DNA from 3 places in the Fictibacillus nanhaiensis genome. Region 1 is predicted to be linked to each of the others. Evidence: riboswitches for the same ligand, from Rfam matches in the RefSeq annotation. Region 1 holds a riboswitch; each other region holds the start of a gene.
What was found. Region 1 has a riboswitch for cobalamin ahead of ACFS5O_RS10390 (ribonucleoside-diphosphate reductase subunit alpha). Riboswitches for the same ligand answer to the same signal wherever they lie in the genome.
Positions count from the first base shown of each region.

Region 2: linked by a shared signal. The riboswitch ahead of ACFS5O_RS11700 (DUF4430 domain-containing protein) and the one ahead of ACFS5O_RS10390 (ribonucleoside-diphosphate reductase subunit alpha) in region 1 are both predicted to bind cobalamin.
Region 3: linked by a shared signal. The riboswitch ahead of ACFS5O_RS03480 (acyl-CoA thioesterase) and the one ahead of ACFS5O_RS10390 (ribonucleoside-diphosphate reductase subunit alpha) in region 1 are both predicted to bind cobalamin.

Region 1 is NZ_JBHUPF010000006.1:1,350,783-1,361,273, forward strand. Features, by position in the region: gene aroE (shikimate dehydrogenase) at 1-528, shown strand, start outside; gene yhbY (ribosome assembly RNA-binding protein YhbY) at 531-821, shown strand; gene ACFS5O_RS10355 (nicotinate-nucleotide adenylyltransferase) at 836-1,420, shown strand; gene yqeK (bis(5'-nucleosyl)-tetraphosphatase (symmetrical) YqeK) at 1,407-1,997, shown strand; gene rsfS (ribosome silencing factor) at 1,994-2,362, shown strand; gene ACFS5O_RS10370 (class I SAM-dependent DNA methyltransferase) at 2,363-3,103, shown strand; gene ACFS5O_RS10375 (sigma-54 interaction domain-containing protein) at 3,200-4,567, shown strand; gene ACFS5O_RS10380 (GntP family permease) at 4,882-6,276, shown strand; gene ACFS5O_RS10385 (3-hydroxybutyrate dehydrogenase) at 6,307-7,092, shown strand; cobalamin riboswitch at 7,150-7,352, shown strand; gene ACFS5O_RS10390 (ribonucleoside-diphosphate reductase subunit alpha) at 7,486-9,711, shown strand; gene ACFS5O_RS10395 (ribonucleotide-diphosphate reductase subunit beta) at 9,701-10,491, shown strand, end outside.
Region 2 is NZ_JBHUPF010000006.1:1,595,401-1,605,891, forward strand. Features, by position in the region: gene resB (cytochrome c biogenesis protein ResB) at 1-389, shown strand, start outside; gene ccsB (c-type cytochrome biogenesis protein CcsB) at 415-1,599, shown strand; gene ACFS5O_RS11690 (response regulator transcription factor) at 2,098-2,814, shown strand; gene ACFS5O_RS11695 (ATP-binding protein) at 2,811-4,610, shown strand; cobalamin riboswitch at 4,725-4,908, shown strand; gene ACFS5O_RS11700 (DUF4430 domain-containing protein) at 5,071-5,472, shown strand; gene ACFS5O_RS11705 (ECF transporter S component) at 5,465-5,995, shown strand; gene ACFS5O_RS11710 (histidinol-phosphatase) at 6,237-7,049, shown strand; gene serA (phosphoglycerate dehydrogenase) at 7,103-8,677, opposite strand; gene ACFS5O_RS11720 (ferredoxin) at 8,870-9,118, opposite strand; gene ACFS5O_RS11725 (YpbB family protein) at 9,424-10,416, shown strand; gene ACFS5O_RS11730 (RecQ family ATP-dependent DNA helicase) at 10,394-10,491, shown strand, end outside.
Region 3 is NZ_JBHUPF010000005.1:167,954-178,444, forward strand. Features, by position in the region: gene ACFS5O_RS03455 (LytTR family DNA-binding domain-containing protein) at 1-72, opposite strand, end outside; gene ACFS5O_RS03460 (spermidine synthase) at 290-1,270, opposite strand; gene ACFS5O_RS03465 (ferritin-like domain-containing protein) at 1,412-2,173, shown strand; gene ACFS5O_RS03470 (peroxiredoxin) at 2,186-2,863, shown strand; gene ACFS5O_RS03475 (YbaN family protein) at 2,911-3,276, opposite strand; gene ACFS5O_RS03480 (acyl-CoA thioesterase) at 3,299-3,781, opposite strand; cobalamin riboswitch at 3,941-4,120, opposite strand; gene ACFS5O_RS03485 (MGDG synthase family glycosyltransferase) at 4,247-5,374, shown strand; gene ACFS5O_RS03490 (hypothetical protein) at 5,690-5,899, opposite strand; gene ACFS5O_RS03495 (GH1 family beta-glucosidase) at 6,016-7,383, opposite strand; gene ACFS5O_RS03500 (carbohydrate ABC transporter permease) at 7,399-8,175, opposite strand; gene ACFS5O_RS03505 (carbohydrate ABC transporter permease) at 8,305-9,204, opposite strand; gene ACFS5O_RS03510 (ABC transporter substrate-binding protein) at 9,271-10,491, opposite strand, start outside.

The DNA of each region.
Region 1 (10,491 bases):
GACGGTAAAGGATTCTTATTAGGATTAAAAGAAAAGATCAATAAGCCATTGTCTGAGTTGAACGTTCTATTGATAGGAGCTGGCGGAGCTGCTCGAGCTATTGCTTATGCCCTTAGCAAGGAAACGCCTAAATACATGGCGATAGCGAATCGTTCAGAAGAAAGACTTTATTCTTTATTAAAAGATTTGAATGATGAACGTATTGAAGGTTTGTCTTTACAAAAAGCCGAAGGAGAACTTGCTCGTTTTGATGTATTGATCAACACGACCAACGCGGGTATGCATCCAAATACCGATTCTATTCCACTGAAACTTAACTTGCTGAAGAAGGATGCAGTGGTAAGTGATATCGTATATAATCCTTTGACCACAAGATGGCTGAAGGATGCAAAGGGAAAAGGCGCAACAACAGATAATGGTGTATCTATGCTTGTCATGCAAGGAGCTATGGCATTTGAAAAATGGACAGGAACTTTTCCTGATACAAATAATATGAAACAAGTCGTTATGGAACAACTTAGGAGGTAACTATGCTTACAGGTAAACAAAAACGTTTTTTACGATCAAAGGCACATCACATTCATCCTATTTTTCAGGTAGGTAAAGGTGGGGTGAATTCAAATTTGGTCAAACAGGTTGATGAAGCACTAGAAGCTAGAGAGCTAATAAAAGTTAGCGTGCTTCAAAACTGTGAAGATGATAAGGATACGGTAGCGTCACAGCTTTCTTCTGGATCAAAAGCAGAGTTGGTTCAAGTAATCGGAAGCACGATCGTACTTTACAAAGAATCGGTCAATCAAAAACGCATCCAACTCCCATAAGGAGTGACATCGTAATGAATAAACAAATAGGACTTTTTGGAGGTACCTTTAATCCGCCACATATCGGGCATATGCTGATTGCTCAAGAAGCGTTAACCCAAATGCATCTAGATGAAGTGTGGTGGATGCCCTCCTCTACACCTCCTCATAAAGAGAAAGACATCGAAATCTCAGATGAACAGCGCATAGAAATGGTTAGAAAAGCAATTGGTAACAATGAGCAGTTTTCCCTTTCTTTGCTTGAGTTTGAGAGAAGTGGACCTTCATATACTATTGATACGATACGACTTCTAAAAGAAAAATATCCCTCTATAAACTTCACTTTTATCGTGGGGGGAGACATGGTTCATTCCTTAAGCGACTGGCACAAAATCGATGAGTTAAAGGACCTTGTTGATTTTGCAGGTGTTGGTCGTAGTGGGTATGCTGTTGACCATCATTGGGAGAGGTATCGGGTAAAACATGTAGAAGTACCTATTATTGAGATCTCGTCATCGTTTATACGTAATCGATCACGTGCTGGTCAGAATATTCGTTACTATGTTTCAGATGATGTCTGGAAACATATAAAGGAGAACGGCCTTTATGGAACGTACTAAAGCACTGGAGATTGTGAAAAAGCAACTTACAGAGCACCGTTATATTCATACTTTAGGAGTGGAAGAGACGAGTGTTGCTCTAGCTAGAAAATATGGAGCAGATTCAAAAAAAGCCGAGATTGCTGCCATATTTCATGATTATGCCAAATTTCGACCAAAAGAAGAGATGAGAGAGATCGTACGAAGCGAGAGACTCTCACAAGACTTATTATTCTATGGTAATGAGGTATTGCATGCGCCGGTCGGAGCATACTTAGTTAAAAAAGAAGTCGGAATAACGGATGAAGACATACTACGTGCGATCTATTATCATACAACGGGTAACGGGGCGATGACTCTGCTTGAAAAGGTAATATTCTTAGCAGATTACATAGAACCGAACCGTAATTTCCCAGGTGTGGAAAGTGTTAGAGAGATAGCAGAGCATGATCTTGATCAAGCTTGTTTGATGGCCGTGAAGAACACGATAACTTTTTTAATGAAACAGAACCAAAAAATCTATCCACTCACGTTTGAAGCGTACAATGGATTGCTTCAAGAGATTAAACTAAAAAAAGAGAAGGAGTGCACTGGATGAACATAAAAGAGCTTATGGAATTGGTCGTGAAGACCGCTGATGATAAAAGAGCAGAAAATATTGCCGTTTTAGACATGGAAGGAATTTCGCTTGTTGCGGATTACTTTGTTATCTGTCATGGTAATTCTGAGAAACAAGTTCAAGCGATTGCAAGAGAACTAAAAGATGTGGCCTTAGAGAATGATATTCAGATTCGCAGAATGGAAGGGTTTGACCATGCAAGGTGGGTTTTAATCGATCTGGCAAACATCGTTGTTCATGTATTCCATCGCGATGACCGTAGTTATTATAATCTTGAGAAATTATGGGGAGATGCCAATAAGATTGATGTAGATGCTATTATTACCCCGCAACAGAACTTATAGATGAGCTACCAGCAATTTGCCTATCTATATGATGAGTTGATGGAGGATGCTCCCTACGCTGAATGGCTGAACTTTGTGAAAACATCCGCTTTTAATCATTTAGAAGATGGTAAGCGGTTTTTAGATGTTGGTTGTGGGACGGGATCAATGACGATTCTACTCGCGAAAGAAGGCTTTGATGTAACCGGGGTTGATCTTTCAACAGACATGTTGATGGTCGCGAAAGAGAAAGCCGAACTCGAAAAAGTAAATCTGAACCTTTTTCAACAAGATATGCGAGAGTTAGAAGGACTAGGTGTTTTTGATTGTGTAACGATATTATGTGACTCGCTGAATTATATCTTGACGGAAGAAGATGTAAAACGTACTTTTCTTTCAGCAGGTAACCACCTGAAAACAGGAGGATTACTTCTTTTCGATGTTCATTCCATACATAAGATCAATGAAATCTTTATCGGACAAACATTTGGAAGTAATGATGAAAAGCTATCTTACATATGGCAATGCTATCAAGGTGAGCTTGAAAACAGTGTGGAACACGATCTATCCTTCTTCATGCAAAACGGAGATCGCTACGATCGATATGATGAACTGCATACACAAAGAACATTCGCCATCGAGGACTATTGTAATTGGTTAAGAGAGTGTGGATTTGAACACTTAGAGGTCTCAGCCGATTTTAAAGGAACAGAGCCTACGGAAGAAAGTGAACGAATCTTATTTGTCGCGAGAAAAAAATAAATGATGGGAAGGCAGCCTATGTGCTGTCTTTTTTATTAGGAAGCGTTACAATTACACATAAGAATGATTATTTTTCTAGAGAATTAGGTGATATACATGTTTGATCAAGATCCACTATTTAAAAAAAACATTCTAGAGACGATCATCGATAGTGCTTACGAGTGGATAGTCGTTGTTGATCACGAAGGAATCGTCCGATACATGAATAAAACGTACTGCGAGTTTCTAGGTGAAAATCCTAAAGAAGTAATAGGAAAGCATGTTACTAAGGTTATTGAAAATACAAAAATGCACAAAGACGTTTTACAAGGAAAAGTTGAGATTGCAGATCTTCAATTCATTAGAGGCAACTACATGATAGCAAACCGTATACCGATTCTAAATGATGGAAAAGTAATTGGAGCTGTTGGAACTGTAATATTTAGAGACACAGAACAATGGAAAAAGATGAACTCTCACATAAAAGCGCTCCTTCATGAACTCAATTTCTATAAAAAAGAGTGGGAAGAAATTAATGGAGCTTCTTATACATTGAACGACTTTGCCGGTACTTCAACAGAAGTGCAAAAAGTAAAGAAGCATGTGAAGAATATTGCCAGTGGAGATCTAACAGTATTGATCAGGGGGGAGAGTGGTACAGGAAAAGAGTTGCTAGCGCATAGTATCCATCAATTAAGTGAAAGAAGTGGAAAACCCTTCATCAAATTAAATTGTGGAGCAGTACCTGAGCATCTGTTTGAATCTGAACTCTTCGGGTACTCTGAAGGGGCATTTACAGGGGCAAAAAAAGGTGGGAAACCAGGTAAGTTTCAGCTTGCAGACGGTGGAACTTTATTCTTAGATGAGATCGGGGATCTTCCTCAAAGCATGCAAATAAAACTGTTGCGTGTTCTTCAAGAAAAAGAAGTAGAGCCAGTAGGTTCAGTACATACACAAAAAGTAAATGTTCGGGTGATCGCTGCTACAAATCGCCCATTAGAGAGATTGATCATTGAAAATAAGTTTCGTGAAGACTTGTTCTATCGAATAAATGTTCTTCAAATTCAAATCCCACCACTTCGTGAGAGAAAAGAAGATATCTGGCCACTGGCTGAGAATTTTATCCGATTGAACTGCGCTGAAACTGGTAAACGGATACTAAGTATTGATGACGATGTAAAAGAAGCATTCTTAGCCTACAACTGGCCAGGAAATGCGAGAGAGCTTAAAAACTTCGTAGAAGCAGCCATCCAGCTTACACATAGTGACCGATTAACGTTAGATGTTTTTCCTGATTTTTTAAAAGAAAAACTCGGGGTCAATAAAAAGCAACTGACACTAAAAGAACACGTTCAAGAAACGGAGAAAAATGTGATCGCTTACTACTTGGAGACGATGAACGGCGATATAATGCGTGTCGCTAAACATCTAGGCATTGGAAAGACGAACCTCTATGATAAGATAAAAAAATATAACATTAGATAAGGTATTCTGAGTTTTTCCGAAAAAGCGGAAAGGGCTTCCGTTTTTTCGGAATGTTTCCTTTTGTTATTACATTTTGATTTACCAAGTCAAATTAGCTTAATGTGATCGTTCATAAGTCACATAGTTTATGTAACAGTTTTCTAATTTCCGTTTTTCCGGAAGAGCTGAATTTCCTTGCTCACTTCTTTATGCCTTCTGATGTTGGCATGAAACTTGCAAATAAATTACAGGGTGTAACCGATTTGGAAAGGTGATGATGCTAAAAAAATGAAAGCGCTTTAAAAATGTTAAATTGATAGAATGGGGGAATTGAAATGGACATTATTATTATTTTATTAGCATTATTCTTTTTAATGTTTGTAGCTTACAGAGGATTCAGCGTTATTCTATTTGCACCCATCGCTGCATTGTTTGCGGTATTGCTTACTGAACCGGGTCACGTACTTCCTTTCTTCTCAGGCGTATTTATGGAGAAGATGGTTGGCTTTATCAAACTTTATTTTCCGGTCTTCTTACTAGGAGCCATCTTCGGAAAAGTGATTGAAATGTCAGGCTTTGCAAAATCGATCACTCAGTTTGTTATCAAACTGATCGGACCTGCAAGAGCGATGCTTGCTATCGTACTCGTTGGAGCGATATTGACTTATGGTGGAGTATCATTGTTTGTTGTTGCTTTTGCACTCTATCCATTTGCATCAGAACTTTTTAAACTTGCGGATATTCCTAAAAGACTTATCCCAGGAACGATCGCACTAGGTGCTTTTACGTTTACGATGGATGCTTTTCCTGGAAGTCCACAGATACAAAATATTATCCCAACCTCTTTCTTTGGGACAACAACGTGGGCTGCACCTTGGCTCGGGTTTATCGGAGGAATGTTTGTTTTCACCATAGGTATGATCTATCTGGAGTGGAGACGTAGACAAGCGGCTGCAAAAGGTGAAGGTTACGGAACAGGACATAGCAACGAACCTGAGAAAATGGATTCTGAAAATCTGCCTAATGCCTTTATAGCGATTCTTCCTCTTATTTTGGTTGGAGTGTTCAATAAATGGTTCACTGTTTTGATTCCAAAGTATTACGGAAAGACGTTCGATTTTTCTGCGATTGGAATGAAGAACGTGCCTGAGATTCAAATTCCCTCATTAGCTGCAGTATGGGCAGTCGAAGGTGCTTTGATCATAGGTATCGTTACCGTTCTTTTGTTCTCGTTCAAGAGAATTAAAAACAACTTTAATAAGGGGATTAATCTATCAATCGGTGGAGCGTTGCTTGCAACACTAAATACAGCATCTGAGTATGGATTTGGTGGTGTTATCGCAGCACTTCCAGGTTTTACTGCTGTAAATTCCGCGATGTCGAATACGATTAAAGATCCGTTGATCAATGAAGCGGTTACGACTACAACATTAGCGGGTATTACAGGATCAGCTTCTGGTGGAATGAGTATCGCACTCGCAACGATGAGTGAAACGTATATCGCACAGGCTGACAAACTAGGAATCGATCCAGAAGTTCTTCACCGTGTTGCTTCTATGGCGAGTGGTGGAATGGACACACTTCCTCACAACGGTGCTGTTATTACGTTGTTAGCTGTAACAGGATTAACTCATAAACAAGCGTATATTGACATTTTCGCGATGACGATCATTAAAACGATTGCCGTATTTGTTATTATTGGTCTTTATTACGGACTTGGTATCGTATAAACCAATTTCATAGAGAGGAGTAATCATTTCATGAGAGCGTTCGTTGAGGGGAAAGTTGTTTTTATTACAGGAGCAGCAAGTGGAATCGGCTTGCAGTTAGCAAAAGCATTCGCAGAACAAGGAGCTAAAGTCGCAATCAGTGATCTAGATCGTGAGCGTGCGAAGGATTCTGCACAAGCGCTCGTGCAAGCTGGCCAAAATGCGATCGGAATCGGCTGTAATGTGACACAAGAAAAAGAGATAACAGAAGCATTGGATGAAACACTGAAGCACTATGGTCGTATCGATGTGCTGATCAACAATGCAGGATTGCAGTTCGTGTCGCCACTTGAAGAGTTTCCAACGGAGAAGTTTCAACAGTTGATCAATGTTATGCTGACAGCTCCATTCATAGCGACAAAACATGTCTTTCCAATCATGAAAAAACAAGGGTTCGGACGTATCGTAAATATGGCTTCCATCAATGGGCTTGTAGGTTTTGCCGGAAAATCCGCATACAATAGTGCAAAGCATGGCGTTATTGGTCTAACGAAAGTGGCTGCTTTAGAAGGTGCTCCACATGGAATAACGGTAAATGCGGTTTGCCCTGGTTATGTTGATACACCTCTTGTAAGAGGACAATTAGAAGATCTGGCCAAAACGAGAAATGTTGAGTTAGAGAAGGTTCTGGAAGAAGTGATCTATCCACTAGTTCCTCAAAAAAGATTGTTAGATGTTCAAGAAATAGCAGATTACACACTCTTTCTTTCTAGTGAGAATGCAAAGGGCGTTACAGGGCAAGCGATTGTGATCGACGGTGGCTATGTCGCGCAATAAAGAATGGAGAAGTTATTGACATTCACTATATTTAGTGTCAAAGTAGATAATACAAAACTATATATGGAGAATTCAGGCGCCGGAATATCCGGCTTAAAAGGGAATTCGGTTCAATGCCGAAGCTGTCCCCGCAACTGTAATTGTGGACGAAATGGAATAGCCACTGTACAGGTCAGTTATTAAAAAATGGCTGCTGTATGGGAAGGCCCAAAGTAGGAAGAAGCAAAAGCCAGTAGACCTGCCTGAAGACTCCTATTTTCTTTTCCTCGGGGATTGGGAGAAAGAACTGCCGCTGTTTTATGCTGACGATCGTCTAGCAAAATACATGTAATTCTTTAAACCCTCTTCCTGATGGAAGAGGGTTTTTATTATGACCTAAGGAGTGTTTTAACTATGAAAATGACAACTGAAAACTCTTTGCTCGGGGAGTGGTTAAAGAGTTGTGTCGAAAATTACCCGAACATACAAGCGGACAACTTTCTAAAAAATGCGGAGAAATTAGAAAGTCATACACAGGAATCAAGCTCACTTTATAGACAGTTAATCATGGAAGCGTTAAATGGATTAGATGCAGAGAACCCAGAGTGGACGTTTGTAGCATCACAGATCTATTTAAGGCAGTTATATGAAGAAGTAATGAAGAATCGAGAGGAGACAAGACATAAACCATATACGAACCTCTATGGGTTGATCACAAAGTTAGTAGGGATGGATATCTATGATGATACCATTCTCTCATCATACTCTAAGGAAGACTTGGAGAAAGCTGAAAAAATGATCGAGCCATCTAGAGATAAGCTTTTTACATACATTGGACTTAAAACGCTAGCGGATCGGTACTTGGCAAAAGGATTCAATCATGAAATCTATGAATTACCACAAGAACGCTGGATGTTGATCTCCTTGTTTTTAATGAGAGACGAGAACAAAACGAATAGGCTTCAATTAGTCGAAGAAGCATACTGGGCTCTCTCCAATCTATATATGACGGTTGCTACCCCGACATTAGCGAACGCAGGTAAGAGCTATGGGCAGCTTAGCTCTTGTTTTATTGATACGATCGACGATAGCTTAAGAGGGATATTTGATTCTAATACAGATGCTGCAACTGTTTCAAAAGGTGGCGGTGGACTCGGAATCTATCTTGGGAAAATTAGGGCTAGAGGTTCGGATATTAGAGGATTTAAAGGAAATTCATCTGGTGTAATACCGTGGATGAAGCAGTTAAACAACACGGCGGTATCGGTCGATCAGCTTGGCCAAAGGCAGGGTGCGATTGCCGTCTACTTAGACATTTGGCATAAAGACATCCTGGAGTTTTTAGATGCAAAATTAAATAATGGTGATGAACGAATGAGAACGCATGACCTATTTACAGGTGTGTGTCTCCCGGACCTTTTCATGGAATGCGTGGAAAAACGTGAGAATTGGTATCTGTTCGATCCTCATGAGGTAAAAAAGATCAAAGGGTATTCGTTAGAAGATTTCTATGATGAAACGGTTGGGTCAGGAAGCTTTAGAGAGAGATATGCTGATTGTTTAGAAGATGAGAGACTTTCAAAAAAGTGTATTCCCGCTATTGAGATCATGAAACGGATCATGAAATCGCAACTTGAAACCGGAACACCCTTCATGTTTTATCGAGATACTGTCAACCGATTGAATCCGAACGCTCATAAAGGGATGGTCTATGCTTCTAACCTATGTACAGAGATCATGCAAAACATGTCTGCAACAGTTGTCACGTCAGAGGAAGCAGAGAACGGAGAAATCGTCATCAGAAAAACGCCAGGAGATTTTGTTGTATGTAATCTATCATCTCTTTCTCTTGCTAAAGTGATCAATGATAACGTATTAAAAAGAGTTATTGATATCCAGATCCGAATGCTTGATAACGTTATTGATCTTAATCGTATAGATGTACCTCAAGCGGAACTGACAAATAAGAAATATCGTGCGGTCGGTGTAGGTACGTTTGGATGGCACCATCTTTTAGCCAAAGAGGGGATAAAGTGGGAAAGTGAAGAAGCGGTTACGTATGCTGATCATCTTTATGAGACCATCAACTATTATGTGATAAATGCTAGTTGTGAGCTTGCGAAAGAAAAGGGGAGATATCCCGCGTTTTTGGGCTCGGATTGGGAAACGGGAAACTATTTTTCGAAACGCAACTATTTCTCTAAAGAGTGGCAGAGTTTAAAAGAAAGAGTTAACAAACACGGTCTAAGGAATGGATACCTCATTGCAGTCGCACCGAATTCATCGACTTCAATCATCGCAAATTCAACACCGAGTGTGGATCCGATATTTAAAAAATTCTATTCAGAAGAAAAAAAGAATTACAAAATCCCTGTAACAGCACCTGATTTGAATGCAGAAACAACATGGTTCTATAAATCAGCGTTCTTGATTGATCAAACTTGGAGTATCGAACAGAATGCTGCTAGACAAAGACACGTCGATCAATCAATTTCGTTTAATCTTTATGTTAATCACAACATCAAGGCAAAAGATCTGTTACACCTTCATTTATTAAGCTTTAAAAAGGGATTAAAGACCACTTATTATACTAGGTCTACATCAATTGAGTTAGAAGGATGTGAAAGCTGTGAAAGTTAAAGAGGTTGAACAACTCAAAGAGAGAAAAATCTATGATGTGGAAGCTCCTAATCGATCTACAGGAATTATCAACGGTAAGAGTTCAAATATATTAAACTGGGACGATGTTAGATATAAGTGGGCTTATCCTTTATACAAAAACATGTTGGCTAACTTTTGGACGCCGTTCGAGATCAATATGTCTAGTGATAGTAAGCAATATGTTAATTTGAGTGAAAAAGAGCAAGATACTTTTAATAAAATTATTGGCTTATTGGCGTTCTTAGATAGTGTACAAACAGATTATTCGAGCAAGGTTGCAGCGTATTTAACCGATTCAAGTCTTGCTGCGCTAATGGCTACACTATCGTTTCAAGAAGTTGTTCATAATCAGTCCTATTCGTACGTGTTGTCCTCTTTAGTACCGAAGTCAAAGCAAGATGATATATTTGAATACTGGAAAACAGATGAAGTGCTAAGAGAGAGGAATGATTTCATTGTTGAAGGGTATGAGGAGTTTCTACAAACCCCTACGCCTCGTACCTTTTTGAAGTCTATTATTTACGACGTGATTCTTGAGGGATTGAATTTTTATTCTGGATTCAGCTTCTTTTATAATTTAGCCAGGAATCAAAAGATGGTCTCGACTTCAACGATGATCAACTATATTAATAGAGATGAGCAGCTACATGTTTATCTTTTTACTCAAATTTTTAAAGCTGTTTTAGAAGAAGATCCGAAATTAAGAGATCAAGAGTTGGAGATGTTTGCGAGAAACACGTTTCATCGGGCAGCTGAGCT
Region 2 (10,491 bases), 240 kb from region 1:
ATAATCCAGCGTTTGTATTCTCTATGTATTCTCCTAAAACACCAGAAGGAGAAAAAGCATTTGTAGGCATTCAGAAAAACATAGATTCTGGTGAGAATCTGTTTAAAATGTCTTTCGCTGGTATTGAAACGAAAGACTTAACGGCGCTTACAGTACGAAAAGACCATACGCTTTGGATCATCGCTCTTGGCGGAATCATCTTTATGATTGGTGTTACGCAAGGGTTGTATTGGAACTATAGAAGAATATGGATCAAACAAAACGCAGGTGAAGTATGGGCCGCTGCTCATACGAATAAGAACTGGTATGGCTTGAAAAAAGATGTGGAATTTCTGTCTGATAAGACCAATCTCACACCTTTAGAAGAAAAAGAAACAGCTTCAAAGTAAAGCTGTTCAAGCGGGAGGGTTAATGATGGCTGAAATCAGCAGTACACTTTTATACAGTGCATTTATTATTTACTTGTTCTCTACTCTATTTTTTGCAATGTCTATATCTGATAAAAAGGGAAAAGATGCGGCTCATACAAAAAAATGGGGGAAAATAGGGTTCATTAGTTCGTGTGTCGGTTTTGCCGCTCAATTAGGCTATTTTATTACGAGGTGGATGGCAAGTGGACATGCTCCTGTAAGTAACTTGTTTGAGTTCACTACGTTTTTTGGGATGATGATGGTACTCGCATTTATTATTTTGTACATCATCTATCGAACGAACGGTCTAGGCGTGTTTGCGATGCCGATCGCCGTTTTGGTCATCGCGTACGCGAGCATGTTTCCGAGAGATATCTCTCCACTGATCCCTGCACTACAAAGTGATTGGCTGAAAATTCATGTGACGACAGCAGCCTTAGGAGAGGGAATCCTTGCGATCTCTTTCGTATCAGGACTGATTTACTTGATCCGTACCGTTGATCAGACAGTATCGTCGAAAAAGACTTTATGGTTAGAGGTCATTCTTTATAGCCTGATTGCAGTTGTTGGATTCATCTTTGTTTCCATCGGATTTAAAGCTGCTGGATATGAAACAACGTTTGAAGTGATGAACGATAATAACCAGGCGGTAAAAGTGGTATATGATATGCCTGCTATTGCTGGTCCAAGTAATGGAGAGCAACTGGATGATTCATTTGGTCCTTTATTCTCCACTCCATCTTGGATGAACGGTGTTGATGCTTCTATAAAATTAAACACGTTCATCTGGTCATTACTCGCAGGAGCTGTACTTTACGGCTTGCTTCGTTTGATATTAAGAAAACGAATAGCGGCAGCTCTACAGACAAAAGTTAGAATGAAACCAGATCTTCTCGATGAGATCAGCTATCGAGCAGTTGCGATCGGTTTTCCTATCTTTACGCTAGGAGCACTTATCTTTGCTATGATTTGGGCTCAGCAAGCTTGGTCAAGATTCTGGGGATGGGATCCAAAAGAAGTATGGGCTCTTATCACGTTCTTGTTTTATGCCGCTTTTCTTCATCTCCGATTATCAAGAGGCTGGCACGGAGAAAGGTCTGCTTGGCTTTGTGTGTTAGGGTTCTGGATCATCACATTTAACTTAATCGCTGTAAACCTTGTTCTTGTAGGATTGCATTCATACGCTTAAAGATTTAAAAAGTCTCTCTTTCATTAGAGAGACTTTTTTAAAGTAGACGAACATGATCAACTACATAATGACCTTTAAGAATTGTTGTTTTAATCATTTTTTTTACTACATTGATAAGTTTATTGTAGTGGAAGATGCGAGACTCCTACGGGACGAGCGGCCAGCGCGTAGCGGCAGTCCGAAAAGTGGAAGTGACTCGTTCAGCCCCGACAAGCAAAAGGGAAATGGGCGAGGACAGCGCACTTTGACTTCTTGACCGTTTACCTTTTGACCTCGAGGGGATAGTCACTGCAACTAGACAGAAGGCTCACCGTTCGCCCCGTGGAAAGCGAGCATCTGTAACGGAAATCAACTACTGAATAAGTTTTATTCAAAACCATCCCTAAATCAAAAGAAAACAGACTTACAGCATGTCCGGTTTGTTTAGTGTAGTTGGTTTCATGTATGATAGAGACAGGAAAAAATCTTGTTTAACAGATTTTAAGTGGAGGATTGAATATGGATACAGAAGCTAAAATTCTAGTTGTTGATGATGAAGAAAGAATTCGAAAACTATTAACGATGTATCTTGAGCGAGAGAATTACGAAGTTCATGAAGCAGAAAACGGTGAGGATGCATTACAGATGGCAGTATCTATCAATTTTGATCTGATCTTGCTCGACCTTATGCTTCCAGGAATGGATGGCATTGAGGTTTGTGAAAAATTAAGAGAGAAGAAAGCAACTCCTGTGATCATGTTAACCGCTAAAGGAGAAGAGCTCAATCGTATAGAAGGATTTGAAGCAGGTACGGACGATTATATTGCAAAGCCTTTCAGCCCAAGAGAAGTTATTCTGCGTGTAAAAGCACTGTTAAGAAGGTCTTCTCCTACAAAGTTCCTTCAAACGGAGACGGTTGCAAAAAACGTAGTTGTATTTAAACACCTTACGATCGATCACGATGCTCACCGTGTAACAGCTGGCGGAAAAGAAGTTAACTTAACACCAAAAGAATATGAGTTGTTGTACTATCTAGCGAAGACACCAGATAAAGTCTATGCGCGCGAACAACTCCTAAAAGATGTATGGAACTATGAATTTTTTGGTGATCTAAGAACGGTAGATACACATGTGAAAAGACTTAGAGAGAAGCTTAACAAAGTCTCACCTGATGCAGCATCCATGATTGCAACCGTTTGGGGAGTAGGGTACAAATTTGAGGTTGGGAATGAATGATCTGGAGAAGTGTAGTTGGTAAACTTTGGATCACGATACTTTTATTAGTTTCAGTTGTTTTAACTCTTCTGACCATTCTTCTTACGCAGTTTTTTGAGAACTTTTATGATAATCAGGCAGAAGATCAATTGACAAAGATGGCTGATCGACTCGTCTTAATTATGGAAAGCGATGAAAACAAGGAAGAAGCTATCAGAGTCACTAGTGAAATGGCCGAAGCATATTCCATGTCTATCATGATCATAGATGAAAATCAGGAATCCTTTATGTCTGAGAATACTTACGATGATGCACCATATATCCCTGTCTCTGTTTTCAAAGAGAACGATCAGTTATCAACTGTCGCAGAGAATGGAAAAAAGATCTATGTAAACGGAGATTTTCCCGTTCTGAATAAAAATGATGAGACGATGCAAACAATGATTATCTACGGTGAACCATATGGATCAGGGGAAGATGCAGGAGCCGTTTACGTCTATCAATCCATCGAGAATGTAGAAAAGACAACGAATCATACAAAGTATCTCATCTTTTTAGCAGCAGGGATCGCAATCATCTTAACTACGATTTTTGCGTTCTTCTTATCTACGCGTATTACCGCACCACTAAGAAGGATGAGAGAAGCGGCGACATCTGTTGCTAAAGGTGAGTTTGATATGAAAGTACCGATTTTAACACATGATGAGATCGGTGAACTTGGCATGACGTTTAACCGGATGGGCAGACAATTAAAAAACAACATTACTGCGTTGAATCAAGAAAAAGAGCAGCTAACGAGTGTTTTGAGTTCGATGGCAGATGGTGTGATCACTTTTGATAGAAAAATGAACATCCTTGTTACGAATCCTCCTGCTGATCGTTTCCTACAGGCATTCTATTATGAATCAGGCATGAAGACAGAGGTCAACGGAAACGTTCCTGAGACGGTCAAACAGCTCTTTGGACAGGTTGTTGCTCTAGAGAGTGAACAGATGACAGAGATCGCGATACAAGGCCGCTCATGGGTAGTTGTCATGACGCCATTGTATGACCAATCTATGATACGAGGAGCAGTCGCTGTCCTTCGAGATATGACAGAAGAACGTCGTATGGACAAGCTTAGAGAAGATTTTGTAGCGAATGTTTCACACGAATTGAAGACACCGATCGCGATGCTTCAAGGATATAGTGAAGCGATCGTCGATGATATCGCAGAATCTGAAGAAGAGAAGAAAGAATTAGCTGGAATCATCTTAGACGAATCGAAACGGATGGGAAGACTTGTTAACGAACTCCTCGACCTTGCAAGATTAGAAGCGGGACATATGAAGCTTCACTACAGCTCTCTTCCGATCATTCCTTTTGCAGAAAGAATCGTTCGGAAATTTCAAGGTCCTGCTAAAGACCGAGAGATTCAATTAAATCTAGAATTTAAAAAGAATCTCAAAACCTTGCAAGAGGAGATGGATATCGACCCAGATCGAATTGAGCAAGTCTTAACCAATTTGATTGATAATGCCATTCGTCATACTTCTCAAGGCGGGTTTGTAAACCTAACTGTCGAAGTTAGCGATCAGAACGTGAAGTTTTTCGTTAAAGACAATGGAACGGGCATAAAAGAAGAAGACCTGCCATTTGTTTTCGAACGCTTTTATAAAGGGGACAAAGCAAGAACAAGAGGAAAATCTGGTGGAACGGGTCTTGGTCTTGCCATTGCAAGAAACATTGTGGAAGCACATGGTGGTCAGATCAGCGTTCATAGTAAGAATAATGAAGGTACGACATTTTCTTTCGTTGTTCCGCGAACGTTGAAATAAATTAGCAATACGTCCCGATTAATCTTGTTTCATAAGGAACAAAAGCCGTTTTTAAAAAAGGATTTCACAAATTTCTCCAATATGTTTATAATAGGAATTGTGATTTCATAAAAATTTCATACGTGTTAAACAGGTGCAGTCCTTTATTGGACGAGCTTAATAGGGAAAACGGTTAGATGCCGTTGCGGTCCCGCCACTGTAATTGTGAGAATCCTAGAGTATCGCCACTGTGAAAACGGGAAGGCGTTAGGAGACGATGATCAAGAGCCAGGAGACCTGCCTGTTTGTTACATGACATGACCTACGAGGATAGGGGGGTGTTTAACAGTACCGGGGCCGGTTGCTGTTTTCTGCCTGTATACTATTAATCTCCTTCGTAGCCGAAGGGGATTTTTTTAGTTGCGTAAAGTAAATTGTGTAGTACCAAACAAAGCGTTTTTATAACAGAAAGAGGTAAATCATGAAAAAATTACTTTTAGTATTAGCAACAATGATGATGATGTTGGTGGGCTGTGGAACGACTGAAACGAAGGAAACGGCTGATCAGCCTAAACAAGAAGAAACGAAAAAAGAGCAAGTAACGGTTCAAATCACAAAAGATAACGGAAAAGAAAAGGTTACAGAAAAGAAAATTGAGATTGCAAAAGATGCGACGATCATGGACGTGATGCAAGATAATTTTAAGATTGAAACACAGTACGATGGAGCATTTATAAGCAGTATCGAAGGAGTGGCGGGGAGCGAACAGGACAAAACATCATGGTTCTTCTCTGTAAACGGTGAAGAAGCGATGAAGGGTGCTAAAGAAATCACGTTAAAACCTGGCGATGTCGTAGAATTTGATCTTCACAAGTATGAATAAGCTTACGGTAAAAAGAATAACGATCATCGCATTACTAGCTGCGATATTAACAGTGGGTAGAATCGCCTTTGCTATGATACCGAATGTTCAGCCGAATACGACGATACTGATTCTTGCTTCATTCGTACTCGGTCCAGCTCAAGGGCTCTTACTTGCGATACTAAGTACGATCACAACCAATCTATTTTTAGGACATGGCTTGTGGACGTTCGGTCAGATGTTTGCATGGGGGCTGATTGCCGTTATGAGCGCATACTTAGGCAGATATAGACATAAGATTCCTTGGTTGTTGCTGCCTATCTATGCTGGGTTTTGTGGCTTTTTGTTTGGTTTTATCATGTCCGTTCTCTTTGGCGGAATCATCATGCAGAAATTCTGGCCATATTACTTAGCGAGTCTTCCTTTTGATCTAAATCATGCGATCGGCAACGTAGTGTTCTTTATCGTTCTTTACAAACCACTTCTTTATGTAATGGAAAATTATATAAATAAGGATGTTAGCCAAAAAGCTGCCTTTGAATAGGGAGCTTTTTTTCTTTAAAAACCGGTTCAAAAAGTTGAAAAGCTGAATAGGATGATAAAGTTGATTTTACTTTTACCTAGGAGGGCAAAATGCGAGATTATCTGAACCGTTTTTTTGCTGTGATTTTTTTAATGATGTGCTTAAGCGTCTTATTTATCGGAGGTAAATTGGGAGCATAAACACTTGAACGTTCAATGATTTCATGGTACATATGGTAAAACGTTTTAAAAAGGAGATTAATATGCTAACAGATTACCATTCTCATCTCGAAAAAGGGACATTGACGATCGATTATCTAAAACAGTTTGTAGACACGGCAAAAGAGAAGGGAATACAAGAGTTTGGGATCTCTGAACACGCTTATCACTTTTATGAAACAAAAAACATCGTATCTAAACCATGGATGGAAGAAAGACGCTATTACAAGATGGATGATTATGTGAATCTCTTTAAAAGAGCAGATCAGTTGGAATTGGACGTCCGCATGTCGATTGAAATGGATTATACGCCAGGAAGACATGATGAGATGGAGACTTTTATAAAAACGTATCCATTCGATTATGTGATTGGATCTGTGCATTGGGTCGATGATTTCGGAATAGACCTTGCAGAATATCGCAAAGAATGGGATCGTCGTGATCTTTATGAAACATATCGTTCCTACTATGATCAAATCGTAACACTCGCAGAATCAAACCTATTTGATATCGTTGGACATATTGATCTAGTCAAGATCTTTAAATATGTCCCAACTGATCAAGAATTTCTTTTTGAACAGTATGAGCGCATCACGGATGCGTTAAAAAATTCAAAAACATGTGTAGAGATCTCATCTGCTGGTCTAAGAAAACCGGTCGGACGAATCTATCCAGAGCCAGAACTTTTATCCCTTTGCTATAAAAAAGGAATACCGATCGTCCTCTCTTCAGATGCTCATGAACCTCACCAGGTGGGAGAGAACTATGAGTCGACGATTAAGCTCGCAAAAGAGATCGGTTATACAAAGTTGATGACTTTTCAGAATGGAGAAAGAAAAGAAGTTGAATTAGGTTAATCACGAAGAAAAAGCTCTGCAAAATTCATGCAGAGCTTTTTGTTATTTCTATCCTATAGATCTAAAGGTTTGCAAACAAGAAGATCTTCAATGCTCACGAGATCCTTCTGAGTAGATTCCGGAAGCTGCGTGTCAAAGGTAAGGACCATCATCGCCTCACCACCTGCTGATTTACGCCCGACGTGCATCGTTGCGATATTGATGTTTCGTTCTCCTAAAAATGCTCCTACTTTTCCGATGATTCCTGGAGTGTCACGATGCTCGATGTAAAGAAGAGATCCTTGTGGTACAAAGTCAACCGTATACCCGTTCAACTTGATAATTCGGCCTCCAAAGCCTTTAACAAGTGTTGCCGAAAGTGTAAATGTTGTATTCAGACCTGTGACTTTTACATGGATGATATTCGGATAACCGTGATCATCTGTCCCATGCTTTTCACCGACAACAATTCCTTGTTCCTTGGCGGCCACCATACTGTTTACATCGTTAACAGGGCGGTCTAGTCTCGTTTTTAAAAAGCCACACAAAAAACTGCGTGTAAGGGAAGAAGTATCAGTTTCAGATAAGGATCCACCATATCCGATCGAAATCTCTGAAACGGGTTCTTTAAAGAACTGCGTCGTAAAAGAACCAAGAAGATGTGAGAAATCATAATAAGCAATCAGTTTCTCATACGTATCTTTTGAAAGTGAAGGGAAGTTCACCGCGTGTTTTAATGGTTGGTGTAAGAAATGAGATCGAATCTCATCGCTTGCCATGTAAGCAACATTCTTTTGCGCTTGTACCGTTGATGCAGCAATATGAGGTGTTACGATTACTTTAGGATGATCGACTAAAGAGCGGCTGACGGGTGGTTCTTGTTCAAAGACATCAAGAGCACATCCAGCTAGATGTTCAATATCTAAGTAGTGAAGAAGGGCTTCCTCATCGATGATGCCTCCACGAGCACAGTTTAAGATGAACGCACCTTTTTTAGCGTATTTTAAGTTATCAAGATTTAATAGTTTATGGGTATCTTTTGTAAGCGGGGTATGAACGGTGATAACGTCACTCTGTTGGATTAACGTATCAAGATCAACAGAAGTAACAGATAGTTCTTTTTGTTTTTCTTTCGGAAAATAAGGGTCGAATACAAGTACGTTCATGGAGAAACTCTTCGCGCGCTTTGCAAGCTCTGAGCCAATTCTTCCCATGCCGACTATACCGAGTGTTTTCTGGTAGAGTTCTTGGCCCGTATACTTTTTGCGGTTCCACTCACCTTGTTTGACAGATTGATTTGCTTGTGGAATGTTACGGACTAATGCCATCATCATGGCCCAAGTATGTTCTGCTGTTGAAATGGTGTTTCCTTCAGGTGCATTTACGACGAGCACACCTCTTTTTGTTGCTGCGTTCAGATCGATATTATCTACACCAACACCAGCTCGTGCGATGATCTGAAGCGCTGGCAGTTGATTCAGTACATCTTCAGTAATCTTTGTTGCACTTCTTACCATAATACCTTGAATGTTTTCGGGTTGAGTAAGTTCATCTAGTTTTCCGAAAATCAGCTCAACGCCTTCAAGTTTTACTAACGGTTCAACACCTTCACTCGTTATTCCATCACAGACTAATACGGTTGCTGTCACAGTTCCACCCCTTGTCTATCTTTATGAATAGCATCAATATTTTGATAATTTATCACATTCTGACGATAGGTACAACTATGATTTTTAAGATAGCGGTTTCAAAATATAAGAAAACGAATTGACAATGAGAATCATCCTTAATAAAATAAATAAAAAACCCTCTAATAAAAGAGGGTTCTGGTATGAATAAAACTATTCAAATTTTAATGCATCACCATCGAATGACTCATCAGATACTTTGATGGAGTCTGTAGGACAGCCTTCGAATGCATCTTGCATATCTTCTAACAATACATCTGGAATTTCAACGATTCCTTGGTTATCGTCAAGAGTTACAAACGCAATTCCTTCGTCGTCATAATCGTAAATGTCTGGTGCTGCAGCTCCGCATGCTCCACATGCGATACAAGTTTCTTTGTCAACAATCGTATACTTTGGCATAATGAATACCTCCTAAGGAATTGAAAAAATACCCGCTTACATATTTAACCATTTTAAATTAAGGGTCTACTAATCATATTGTAATAAGTATCCCTCTACATTTCAATAGAAAATTAGGACCTCGTCATATCTTTTATTCCCAATCTTCCTCTTAATATAACACTTTTACTCTTAAATTTCCTTAAATCTGATAAGATAGATTATATGATAAAGTGTGGTGATTTATTATAGATATTTGTCATGTTGTTTTATTAGATATTTTTCAAAAAGTAAACGGAAGTAGAAAAAGCTCGGGCGTCTATTATATGGTTACAGGAAAGAAAACAGCGCAATCCTTGTCTGACAGTCAATGGTTTGGCATTGAACGATATTATGCTGCTTTTAAGGGCATGGCACATGATACTTTTACTGAGTCCATCCATAGCTTGATAAAAGAAAAATATATAAAAACTTTAGAGAATCATGTTTACGTTCTTACTGAAAAAGGTGAAGAGTTACTTAAGTATGAGAATGATAGATTATCCTACTTAAAACATTTAAACGGACTGAAATATGCTTCAATTGAGACTTCATGTTGGCAAGTAATCACGTTATATGTACAAGCTCTTTCTAATTCACTTTACGGTCATTTTAATTATTCACCGGTAGTCAGAGATTACGCTGTGATCCATAAAGTAAAATCTATATTTCCTAAGTCTGAGTCAGAGAGAAAGATTCATGCGGAAAAAGTTTATCGGGAGGTATCTCGAATACTGTTAGAACATGGACCTAAATCAGCTGATCTATTTGTAAAGAAACTATCTGGCTATCATAGAATCGGCAGTACTTTTGAGCAGTTATCACGTGTTGAAGACTTGAGTCAGGAAGAGACAGTCCTACGTTTCCGGGCGGTCTTGCATTCTCTCATACACAAAATTGTTTATGAAAAGGAGAATTTCCCCATGCTTCACTCTTTAATAGGTACCTATACACAGGCTCCCGCGTTAACGAATTCAGCATCGCTAACTTTTAAAATGTTAAGAAGTAATAAATCTATAGAAGAAATCATGAGTGTTCGAAATCTTAAGATGAGTACACTGGAAGATCATCTTGTCGAAATCGCAAGAGAAGTGCCTGACTTTTCAATAATACCTTACATCGATGAACAAGAAGTTTTGAAATTGAAACACTTCTACAGCAAAACAAATGAAACGAAACTTCGTCCATTTAAAGACGCCTTTCCACATCTGTCTTATTTTCAAATCAGGTTAGTACTCGCAAAAGAAGGTGGTAAACATGCAACTGGAAGCGGCGCTTAAAGAATTATACGGATTTTCAACGTTTAGATCTGGACAAAAAGAGATTGTGGAAGACCTGCTTAAAGGGAATGATGT
Region 3 (10,491 bases), on a different contig from region 1:
ATTTAACATTTTGCATTTCACTATGATTTCCAAACCTTCATGATCATCACTTTCATGTATTGTAAGCTTCATCTCACGCCCCCTTTTATGTGATTCACTTTATTTTTACCCAGTATATGTCATGATTTTCTCATCGTAAATCCACTTCTGACCAACCTGCCATAAACCGTCACCAAGTTGCACTCATCTCTTCATGAATAACAAATAATTACCGTACATTTTAATAAAAAACGTCACTTACTAGTTTAATTAATAAAAAAACACTTGTAAGTTTCACAAGTGCTATCTGTTAATTATTCAATTCTTTTCTTACGATATCTAATAGAACGGTGTTCTGGTCTGTCTGAACCATCCCTTGGTTCTCTTTATTCATTAGATAGTAAGGCAGTTCCAACACATCCCTCAGTCTGCCTTCCGTTAAGAATGGTGTAGTAACTTTTAGTTGGATATCATCCGGCTCTAAAGGTAGTGTTGAAGCAAGGATATAACCCCAATCTACTCCGGTCTTGTTTGAGAAATTGTGAAATGGACTTGTGAAGAATCCGCATTCTTTTAACGTCTTTTCGATGCTCCACATATATTCTGGCATTAAGTTGACCGTTGAACAGGCAATGGATAGTACACCACCAGGGTTTAAGTGTTCTTTTAACTCATGATAAAACTCTAAAGAAAACAATCGGGATAAACTCGGGCATCTTTCAGTCGGCTCTGGTATGTCCACAATTATTACGTCCCAGGTTTCTTGGCTTTGTTCTACAAAACGTCTTCCATCTTCAATCTTAGTTTTCACTTTGTGATGGTTTAATGCACCATCATTAAATGACACTAATCGATCGAAACTTTTCCCAAGATTCATCATCTCTTCATCAATATCTACTGCAATAATTTCTTCAACTTCTTCGTAACGTAATGCTTCTCGTACGCTGATCCCGCCTCCACCACCGATGATTAAAATGCGTTTCGCCTCTTTCGCTGCCGCCATTGGAACATGTACGATCACTTCTGCATACTCATTCTCATCCTGTTTTGTACCAAACATGATCTCACCATTGCTATATACCCATACTTCTTCTCCGACTTCGACTAGTGCAATTTTTTGAGTAGATGTATGAAACGTTTGCAGCACTTTGAAATTTTGTTGAGGTCTCTGGCTATCATTTATATAGGTTATAAGATAACCGTTTCCCCATATGATCCAATAAAAATAGACACTTGCTTCTACTATAACAACTGCAGCTGCGCCAATGGCTAGCCACATGAGCTCATCCACTATGAACACTCCTTATTTTGAACAAGTTATATTCACATTACTATTCATTCATCGAACATGTGGTGTTGAAAAACTTGTACATTAGCAAAATTTAGGCCTCTGCATAGACTAATGCGACAATCATTTTTTGGAGGTTATGTTATGAGCTATATGAATCCACAACAACAACAGCAAGATAGCGGACAACAGCAGAGCGATGGACAGCAGCAAGCACTTCAACTATCCCTGCAACTCATTAAACAAGCCGTAGCAGGCGAAAGAGAAGATCGATTATTTTACGATTACTTAATTTCTGAAGCGCCTACCAACGATCAAAAATTAATCATCGCCTCTATTCGTGATGATGAGAAAAGACACAACAAACTTTTCAGAATGATCTACAAAGATCTTACAGGCCAGGAAGTTCCACCTGAAAGTGGAGAAGAGTTTCAGAAACCGAAAACCTATAAAGACGGCCTCGTCAAAGCTCTGTTTGGCGAACTAGCTGCTGTCGAGAAATATCGCGTTATCCGTCAAGGACTTCCTAATACGTATTATCGAGATATCCTCTTTAACATCATTACAGATGAGATTAAACATAGTGCAAAGTACAACTATTTATTTACGTTAAACAGTACATCAAGTTCTCCTCGTTCTTTTCAACAAGAACACCGAATGACACAAACAGAGAGCTTGGCGGATCAATGGGTTTCGTACATTGACCCTCTAGTGAAAAAAGCTTTACAAGAGACAGAAGAAGGCATTAACCTAACTCATCTTTATCAAGAATATATCTTGTCTGGTGTTCTTGTCGGGCAAGGGTTTACACCTCAACAAGCCATTGAACAAGTAGAAGAGTGGGAAAAAACAGGAGAGTCTCAGCTATTGAAAAAGAGTAAGATGATGGGAAACCAAGGAAGGTAGGAGAAGAGAGGGATGGAACCTACACAAATATTTTCAAAGCCTTTTATTGGCGATCAATTTCCGGAGATGACGGTTCATACAACCCTTGGGGATCTTGTCCTTCCAACAAGTTATCAAGGTCATTGGTTTGTCCTATTTAGCCATCCAGGTGACTTTACACCCGTATGTACAACAGAGTTCGTAGCATTCCAAAAGCTCATGCCTGAGTTTACAAAACTAAACACTTATTTAATCGGATTATCTGTAGAACAAGTGTACTCTCACATAAAGTGGATTGAATGGATACAGCAGAATTTGAAAGTAGAGATTACTTTTCCGATCATTGCAGATAGTCTTGGAAGGATTGCTACTAGACTTGGAATGATCCACCCTACAATGGGAACAAGAACGGTGAGAAGTGTTTTCATCGTCGATCCAACAGGCAAGATACGTCTTATGCTGACGTATCCCGAGAATGTGGGACGTAATATCAACGAGATCCTAAGAGCAGTTAAGGCGTTGCAGACAGCAGATAAAAATAAAGGTGCAACACCCGCAAACTGGCCGAAAAACGAACTAGTCGGAGACCGTCTGATCGTTCCAGCACCTACAACCATACAAGAGGCGAAGAAGCGTGCAGAACAAGCACAAAGTGGAGAGATTGAGTGCTACGATTGGTGGCTATGTACAAAGCCACTACATGATAGATAGAGAGAGCAGCCTTTGATTAGGCTGCTCTTTTTAAGTCCACACATTCTTTATGCCGTTTTAATCTTTACAATAAAATAGTAATACTTATACATCACAACAAGAATTAAGATCACTCTTGCAATCATGCTGTCTGTAAGAATAAAAGTAATCAAGATCATCGAGTCTGAAAACAGGCTGATCATAATCTTTTTCTTTTTTGTCAGTGAGCGATTTCTTACAAAATCGTCTAGATGTTTTTTATAGATATCCGTTCCTTTAAACCACACTTCAAACTTTTTGGAACCTTTTACAAAGAAATAAGACGCGAGTAATAAAAGAGGTGTGGTAGGAAGCAACGGCAAGACAATTCCTACGACGCCTAAACCAAGGAAAAAGAACCCCAATGCTACAAATATGATGTTTTTAATTTTCATTCGGATTCTCACTTCCTTTATCTTATAGAGTTCCGTTCGCGTTTTTATATAGCAAACGCCGTTCTTTCCTTAGTGGCGCACCTTTAAAGAGTGCTTCTTCCTCTTCTGTCTCAGGAATGACACTTGCTACAGGAAACGGCTTACCGTTTTGATCAATGGCGACCATCGTTAAGATCGATGTGGTATTCAGCGTTCTATTTCCCGTCTCTAGATTTTGACACTCTACTTTTACGTAAACTTCCATTGATGTTCTTCCAGTTGAGATGACTACACCTTCTAATATGAGGATGTCTCCCACTTTAGCTGACGATAAGAAGTTTACATTATCAATGGAGGCGGTGACAACGACTTTCTTGCTATGCTTCATGGCGGCGATCGCTGCGATCTCATCAATGTAAGATAAAACGGTACCACCAAAGATCGTGCCCATGTGATTCGTATCAGGGGGCAATACCAACTTTGTTTGAATCGTTCTCGAAATGTTTGCTGATAGCTGCTGTTCCATACCATTCCCTCTTTCTGAAGCTTGAAAGCTCCCCTTGTTTTGAGGGAGTTAGTGAACAAAGAAAAATACCCATCACAAAAGACGGGTACGTAAGAATACATAACAGAATCAATGATCTATTAAATATCCCTCGTCCTATCTTCCCAACTCCCGAAGAAGATCAACACTATAAAGATGGCAGGTCTCCTGACTCGTGCATCAGCCTACTCTAAGCCCTTCCCGTCAGATTGACAGTGGTTTTGCTTATTTCGTCAGCACTTACAGTTGCGGGTACAGTTCTGGTCTTACACCAGATTCCCTATTAAGTCTGTAACAGACACCATAATTATCGGATCTTATGAAATTTTGAATCTATCTTATTGTACCACTAACAATTTTTACTTTTTACAAAACCTTTTAACCTTCTTCATATGACGTTTAAAATCCCCTGCTATGCTTATCTCAAAAGACTGGGGAGGTTTTCAGATGATACGTCCAACAGCATTAATCCTTACCGCTAACTATGGCAGCGGCCATGTTCAAGTCGCTAACGTCCTCGCTGAAGAACTAAAAAATAAAGGATTTCAACCTGTCTTATCAGATTTATTTGGGGAAGCTCACCCTATCATGTCCCAAGTCACACAATCCATATTTATCAAAAGCTTTTCACACGGCTCTTCTTTTTATAAATGGTTCTATTATGGAACAAACAAGTTGAATGCAAATACGATTACACAATTTTCACGGTATTTAGGAAGAAAAAGATTCTTAGAATTGATCAATGAACACCAACCCCGTTTTGTGATAACAACCTTTCCCCTTCATGCTGCTCCATTTCTTATAAAAAAATCACGGTTCAATATTCCCATCTATACCGTGATCACAGATTATTTCGCTCATCCTTTTTGGATCAATCCATCGATTGATCGCTATTTTGTTGCATCCGATTCAGTTAAAAACGGATTGATCAAACACGGTGTGGATAAAAATAAAATTACAGTCAGTGGCATCCCGATCCGTGCAGACTTTTACCGTCCGATTATTAAAGAAGAAGTGTTTACTGAATACGGAGTTACGCCAAGTAGTCGTGTAGTTACGATTTTAGCTGGTGCTCAAGGTGTGTTGAAAAACGTTAAGGTGCTCGCACAGCGTTTGCTGAAAGATCCATCATTGCGGGTAATTGTCGTTTGTGGTAAGAACAAAACGTTGTACGAAAAGTTAAAACCGCTTGCTGAACAATATTCAGACTCATTCCGATTATTTGGTTACGTAGAGAAGCTTCATGAGATTTTAAAGATCTCACATTGCGTAGTAACAAAGCCAGGAGGAATCTCTATTACTGAGGCAGCCGCAGTAAGAGTCCCCCTCCTCCTTTATAAGCCAGTTCCTGGTCAAGAAGGAGAAAATGCTAAGTATTTTGAAGAAAAAGGCGCTGCATTTGTCGTTCATACAGTAGACGAAATTGCGGGAAATGTTCAGAAGTTATTTGATAACGAAGCTTTGCTGAGTAGCATGCAGAGAAGTTTAGAGCTCATCCACCATTCTCACTCTTCCTCATTAATTGCTGATTATGCTATGGAAGAAGTACAAGAGCTGTCTCAAGTTACACGTTAGGTTTTTTAATGGATACAACATCTCAGCCATTCAAGTGCTCTCAAACCTGCTTCACACTTATACCCAAGGGGGTATAATGACTGCTCTTTCAAGGACTTTTTGAAATAATCCTAGAAATACCGGATTTATTCCGGCGAATTTCGCCCATAAATCGGCGAGTCGACATACCTCGACAAGTACAAATTAGCCCTATCCTCCTCAATCTCGCAAAGCAAAGTTAACTTATTCAAGGGTTCATGCTTTAATACACACTCCAAACAACAAATAAACGGGCAAAATCGCTATTATCTGCGATTCTGCCCGTTCTATAAAACTTCAATCTTCCTTAGCACCATCTTCCGCAATCGCGCGAAGGTCAGCATAGAAAAAATCATCATTGCATAATGGAGAGTGTTCCTTTTTATCATAGCTCTCAAGAATTTCCTTCAGTTCACCAGTATCACCTTTTGCATTCATGATCTCTACTAACTCATTCATTCCGTCTGATGTTTCTTCATCGATTCGTTCTTCATTCTTATCCTTCATATCTTTCCCTCCTATACGTTGTTAGCTTCCCCACCCAGGAAAATTTTACACAAAAAACAAAAAAGCCCCTAACATACGCCAGGGACTTCAATGGTTATTATTATCTTAAAAATAAATTAGCTTACGGAAATGGTATCCGTCTCTTTATTGTTGCTGTTGGTTCCTCTATTCTTCACGATTTCTGCATAACGGTATGCGCTATCTTTCCAGATTCGCTCTTGAGAATCAAAGTCTACATAGATGATTCCAAATCGTTTGTCATAGCCGAAGCTCCACTCAAAGTTATCCATGAGAGACCATAGGTAGTAGCCCTCAATATTCATGCCTTCATCATTCAGATCAGAGACCGCTTGAAGATGCTTTTCGATATAGTCAACACGGCCTTGATCGTGGACGCGTCCGTTCTCTAGCACGTCATCAAAAGCTGCACCATTTTCTGTAATATAGATAGGAAGATCCGTATACTCTTTTCTCAGCCTTCTAATGAGATCCTTAAACTCTTCTGGCGCGATATCCCATCCCATGCCGGTTTTCTCATAATCAGAATGAGCCCCTCTATGTAAGAAGTCATTCGCAGCAGAGAATTCAACAATGCCTCGGCTATAATAGTTGATGCCAAAGAAATCACAAGAAGTTGAGATGATCTCCATATCTCCTGCTTTAATAAAATCATATGAATGAACATATTTAGAGAACAAGTTCATCATATCAACAGGATACTGTCCTTTAAAAACAGGATCTAAGAACCAGCGATTTGAATAACCGTCAGCATTATTCGCTGCCAGCTGATCATTCACAGAATCTGTTTTTGCATAGATCGGTGATAGGTTTAACGTGATACCGATCGGCGTTTTGGATTGAAGCTCGTTCTTCAAATATTGTACAGCTTTTCCGTGAGATAGAAGCATATGGTGTACCGCTTTAACGGCTTCGTCCATGTTCGTATGTCCTGGTGCATGAAATCCTTGATGGTAACCTAGGAAACCGGCACACCACGGCTCGTTATGCGTAATCCAAGAATCTACCTCTGCATCAAGCTCTTGGAAGCAAACTTCCGCTAACTCCATAAACCAATCGACTGACTCACGGTTCACCCATCCGCCTTCCTCATGTGCCCATAGAGGAAGATCCCAGTGATAAAGCGTGATCGCAGGTTTGATTCCTTCTTCACGTAAACGCTGCGTCAATTTTTTGTAGAAGTCCATTCCCTCTGCATTCAACACGCCTTTTTCTGGAAAAATACGTGGCCATGAAACGGAGAAGCGATACGTCTCTACGCCAAGCTTTTTAATCTGCTGAATATCTTCTTCAAAACGGTAATAATGATCACACGCTACACTTCCATTATGCTGTTGATATACTTTTCCAGGCGTATCACAGAACGTATCCCAGATTGAAAGTGTTCTTCCGCCTTCAAGACGAGCTCCCTCAATTTGATAAGAAGATGTTGCTGTACCAAACACGAATGACTTATTAAAATGCATAACTGTTTCTCTCCTCTATTCTTTGATAGAACCTGCTGAAATGCTGTTGACGATATATTTTGATAAAAATAGGAAAGCTATCATAATCGGTACTACTGAGATCGCGATCCCTAAGTACATGGAACCTAAGTTTTGAGCTACTTGTGAACCTTTTAAGAAGCCCATCAACACAGGAAGCGTGAACTTTTCAGGTGAGAACAATACAACTAACGGCATGATGTAGTTGTTCCATGACCCGATAAACGTAAAGATCGACATGGTCGCGATCGCTGGCATCATGATTGGAATCGCAATCGTATGAAAGATTTTAAATTCACTCGCACCATCAATTCGTGCTGCCTCAATCAAACTTGGATGCAGTGTTGTCAGAATATATTGGCGCAAAAAGAAAACCACGAAAGGACTTGCTGCTGCCGGGATGATTAACGGAATATACGTATCTAATATCCCTAAGTTTTTACAAAGTTCATAAAATCCGATTAACCCTAACTGGCCTGGGACCATCATCATCACTAACATGAAAACGAACATGGCATTCTTACCTTTAAACACGTAGAACGCAAATCCGTAAGCTGTTAACGCTGAAAAGTAACCTGATAACAACGTTACAAGTACGGAGATGATTAAGCTGTTCTTAAAACCCGCCCAAATATTGATATAACTCATCATCGTTTGATAGTTTTCAACGATTGCACTACCGGGAAGCAGTGTGAAACCTGAAAGAATTGCTTCATTTGAGCGTGTAGCATTCACAAGCATCATTAAGAACGGGATGAAGCATATGATGGCCATAGCGATCAATACAGCATAGATTAAAAGTTTTGGTATGCTGATTTTCCGTTTCGGTTTTGTTTCTATAACACTTTTCTTTTGTACAGAATTTGAAAGGCTATTATCTACGGCTGTTTTTCCTATCATGCTTTACACCTGCCTTGGTTGTTTACGTTCTTTCCCATACATCCCTTTGAAAATAAAAGCAGAGAAGATGAGCGTTATAACAAATAATCCGTATGCGACTGCAGCAGCATATCCGTAGTTGTTATACTTGAAGGCTTGATTGTATAAATAGAGCACCATCGTATTCAATGAGCCATCTGGTGATCCTATTCCATCTGTTAAAAGCATCGGTAGATCAAACAATTGAAGACCTCCAATGAGCGAGGTAATCATGATATAAAGCAGGATAGGCTTTAAGAGCGGAATCGTAATCTTAGAAAACGTCTGCCAGCGATTTGCACCATCGATCAATGCTGCTTCGTAGTAGTCTTTCGATATACCTGATACACCTGCCATCACAACGATAAAAGAGTGGCCAAACCACATCCACGTTAGAATCAATGAGATGGATAACTGTGCACTCGTTGGCTCGTTTAGCCAGTTGATCGGATCTGAAATGATTCCTAGCTTCATTAACATCATGTTTAATGATCCGTGCTGCCAATCTAGTAAGATCCCGAACAATAGAGCAACCGAGCTGATCGTGATTAAATTCGGAAGATAAAAGATCGCTCGAAAAAATGCGATACCTTTTAACTTCACTCTCATATCTGAAAAGATCATAGCTAGGATAAGAGCAAGTCCCATCTGAAGCGCGAAGTTTACACCCCAAATCTTCCATGTGTTAAAGAAGGCTTCTACAAAATAAGTGTCTGTGAGGAGTCTTTTATAGTTTGCTAGACCTACTAATTGGGCCTCACCACTACCTGTATAATTGGTAAAACTATAATAAAAGGTTAGGGCGACCGGATATATACTGAACACTAAGAAGACGAGCCAAAACGGAGCAATAAAAAAATAGCCATAACGGTTTAAATTTTTCATCTCTCCTCCCCCTTTCAATAGATAGGCCAGTGGCGAGGAAATGTTTCCCGCCACCGTCCATAAAACTTATTTTTTCGGTACTTTTATGTCTGGATATGCATTTTGTGCTTTTTGGTAGAACTCTTTAATCGCTTCTTTTTTCGATTTCTTACCTGTTACATATTGCTGCACGGCATTTCCGTATAACGTATCTAACTGTTGATCGTACTTCGTTACGATTCCAGGTGTAATCTTAGTAGATTGATCTAGGAAAAATTGATAGTTGTTCTGTCCGCCTAAGAATTTGTCACTAAAGTCATCTTTAATAGAATCGGTTACTGGTAGATAAGAGAGAACATCTCCTGTTTCTTTACTCCAAGATGTTAAGAACTCATCATCCTGCGTCATCATTTTTACAAATTTATAAGCAAGTTCTTTATTATCTGATTTGTTGTATACACCAAGCCATGTGCCACCCCAGAAATAAGGACTTGGACCACTCGTTACCGCCCAGTCTCCAACAGATTCCTTAACATTGGTTTTTAGGACGCTATGTAATCCCCATGTAGGAAGAACATATGAAAACACTTGTGTTTCTTTTTCCTTGCCGCCCTCTTTTACCTTGATCGGCTTATCCATGCCTTCGAACCAAGATGGTGACCATTCAGGTGCTAGAGCAGTGTATTGATTATCACGAAGTTTTTTCGAGTAATCCATGTACTCCATTTTTTCTTCTGTAAGCTGAAGCTCATTCTTGTCGTTTACCCAAGGTTGAGGATTATCTCCTTGCGTGAACCAACGAATTGCGCCTTCATCTGGAAACATGCTATAGCCTTTTGCCTTCATCTTTTCTGCTACTTCAAACACCTTATCCATCGAGCTCATCATCTCTCCAACTTGAGTTGGATCATCTGTTCCTAATACTTCCTTAGCAATACTTCGCTTATAATAGATGCCTCCAGGCGTTGTTTGCCAAGAGAGGGCACGTACATTTCCATCTTTATCTTTACCAAGGTCAAATACATAAGGCACATACTTATCAGAAAGTTTATCAGCGTTATAAGGCTTCTCAGATAAGTTCTCCCAATAACCTGCATCTACCCATTGTTTTAAGAATGCGATCTCACCCGTGAATACGTCAGGTGCTCCAACACCGCTTTCAAGTACTGGCTTTAACTTTGTTGGGTAGTCAGCAATCGGAACGATCGTTAACTCCACTTTCACACCGTTCTTTTCCTCAAATGTCTTAATTGGTTTCTTCAGTTCATCTGTAAACGACCAGATTCTTAAATCAACATCTTTTTTTCC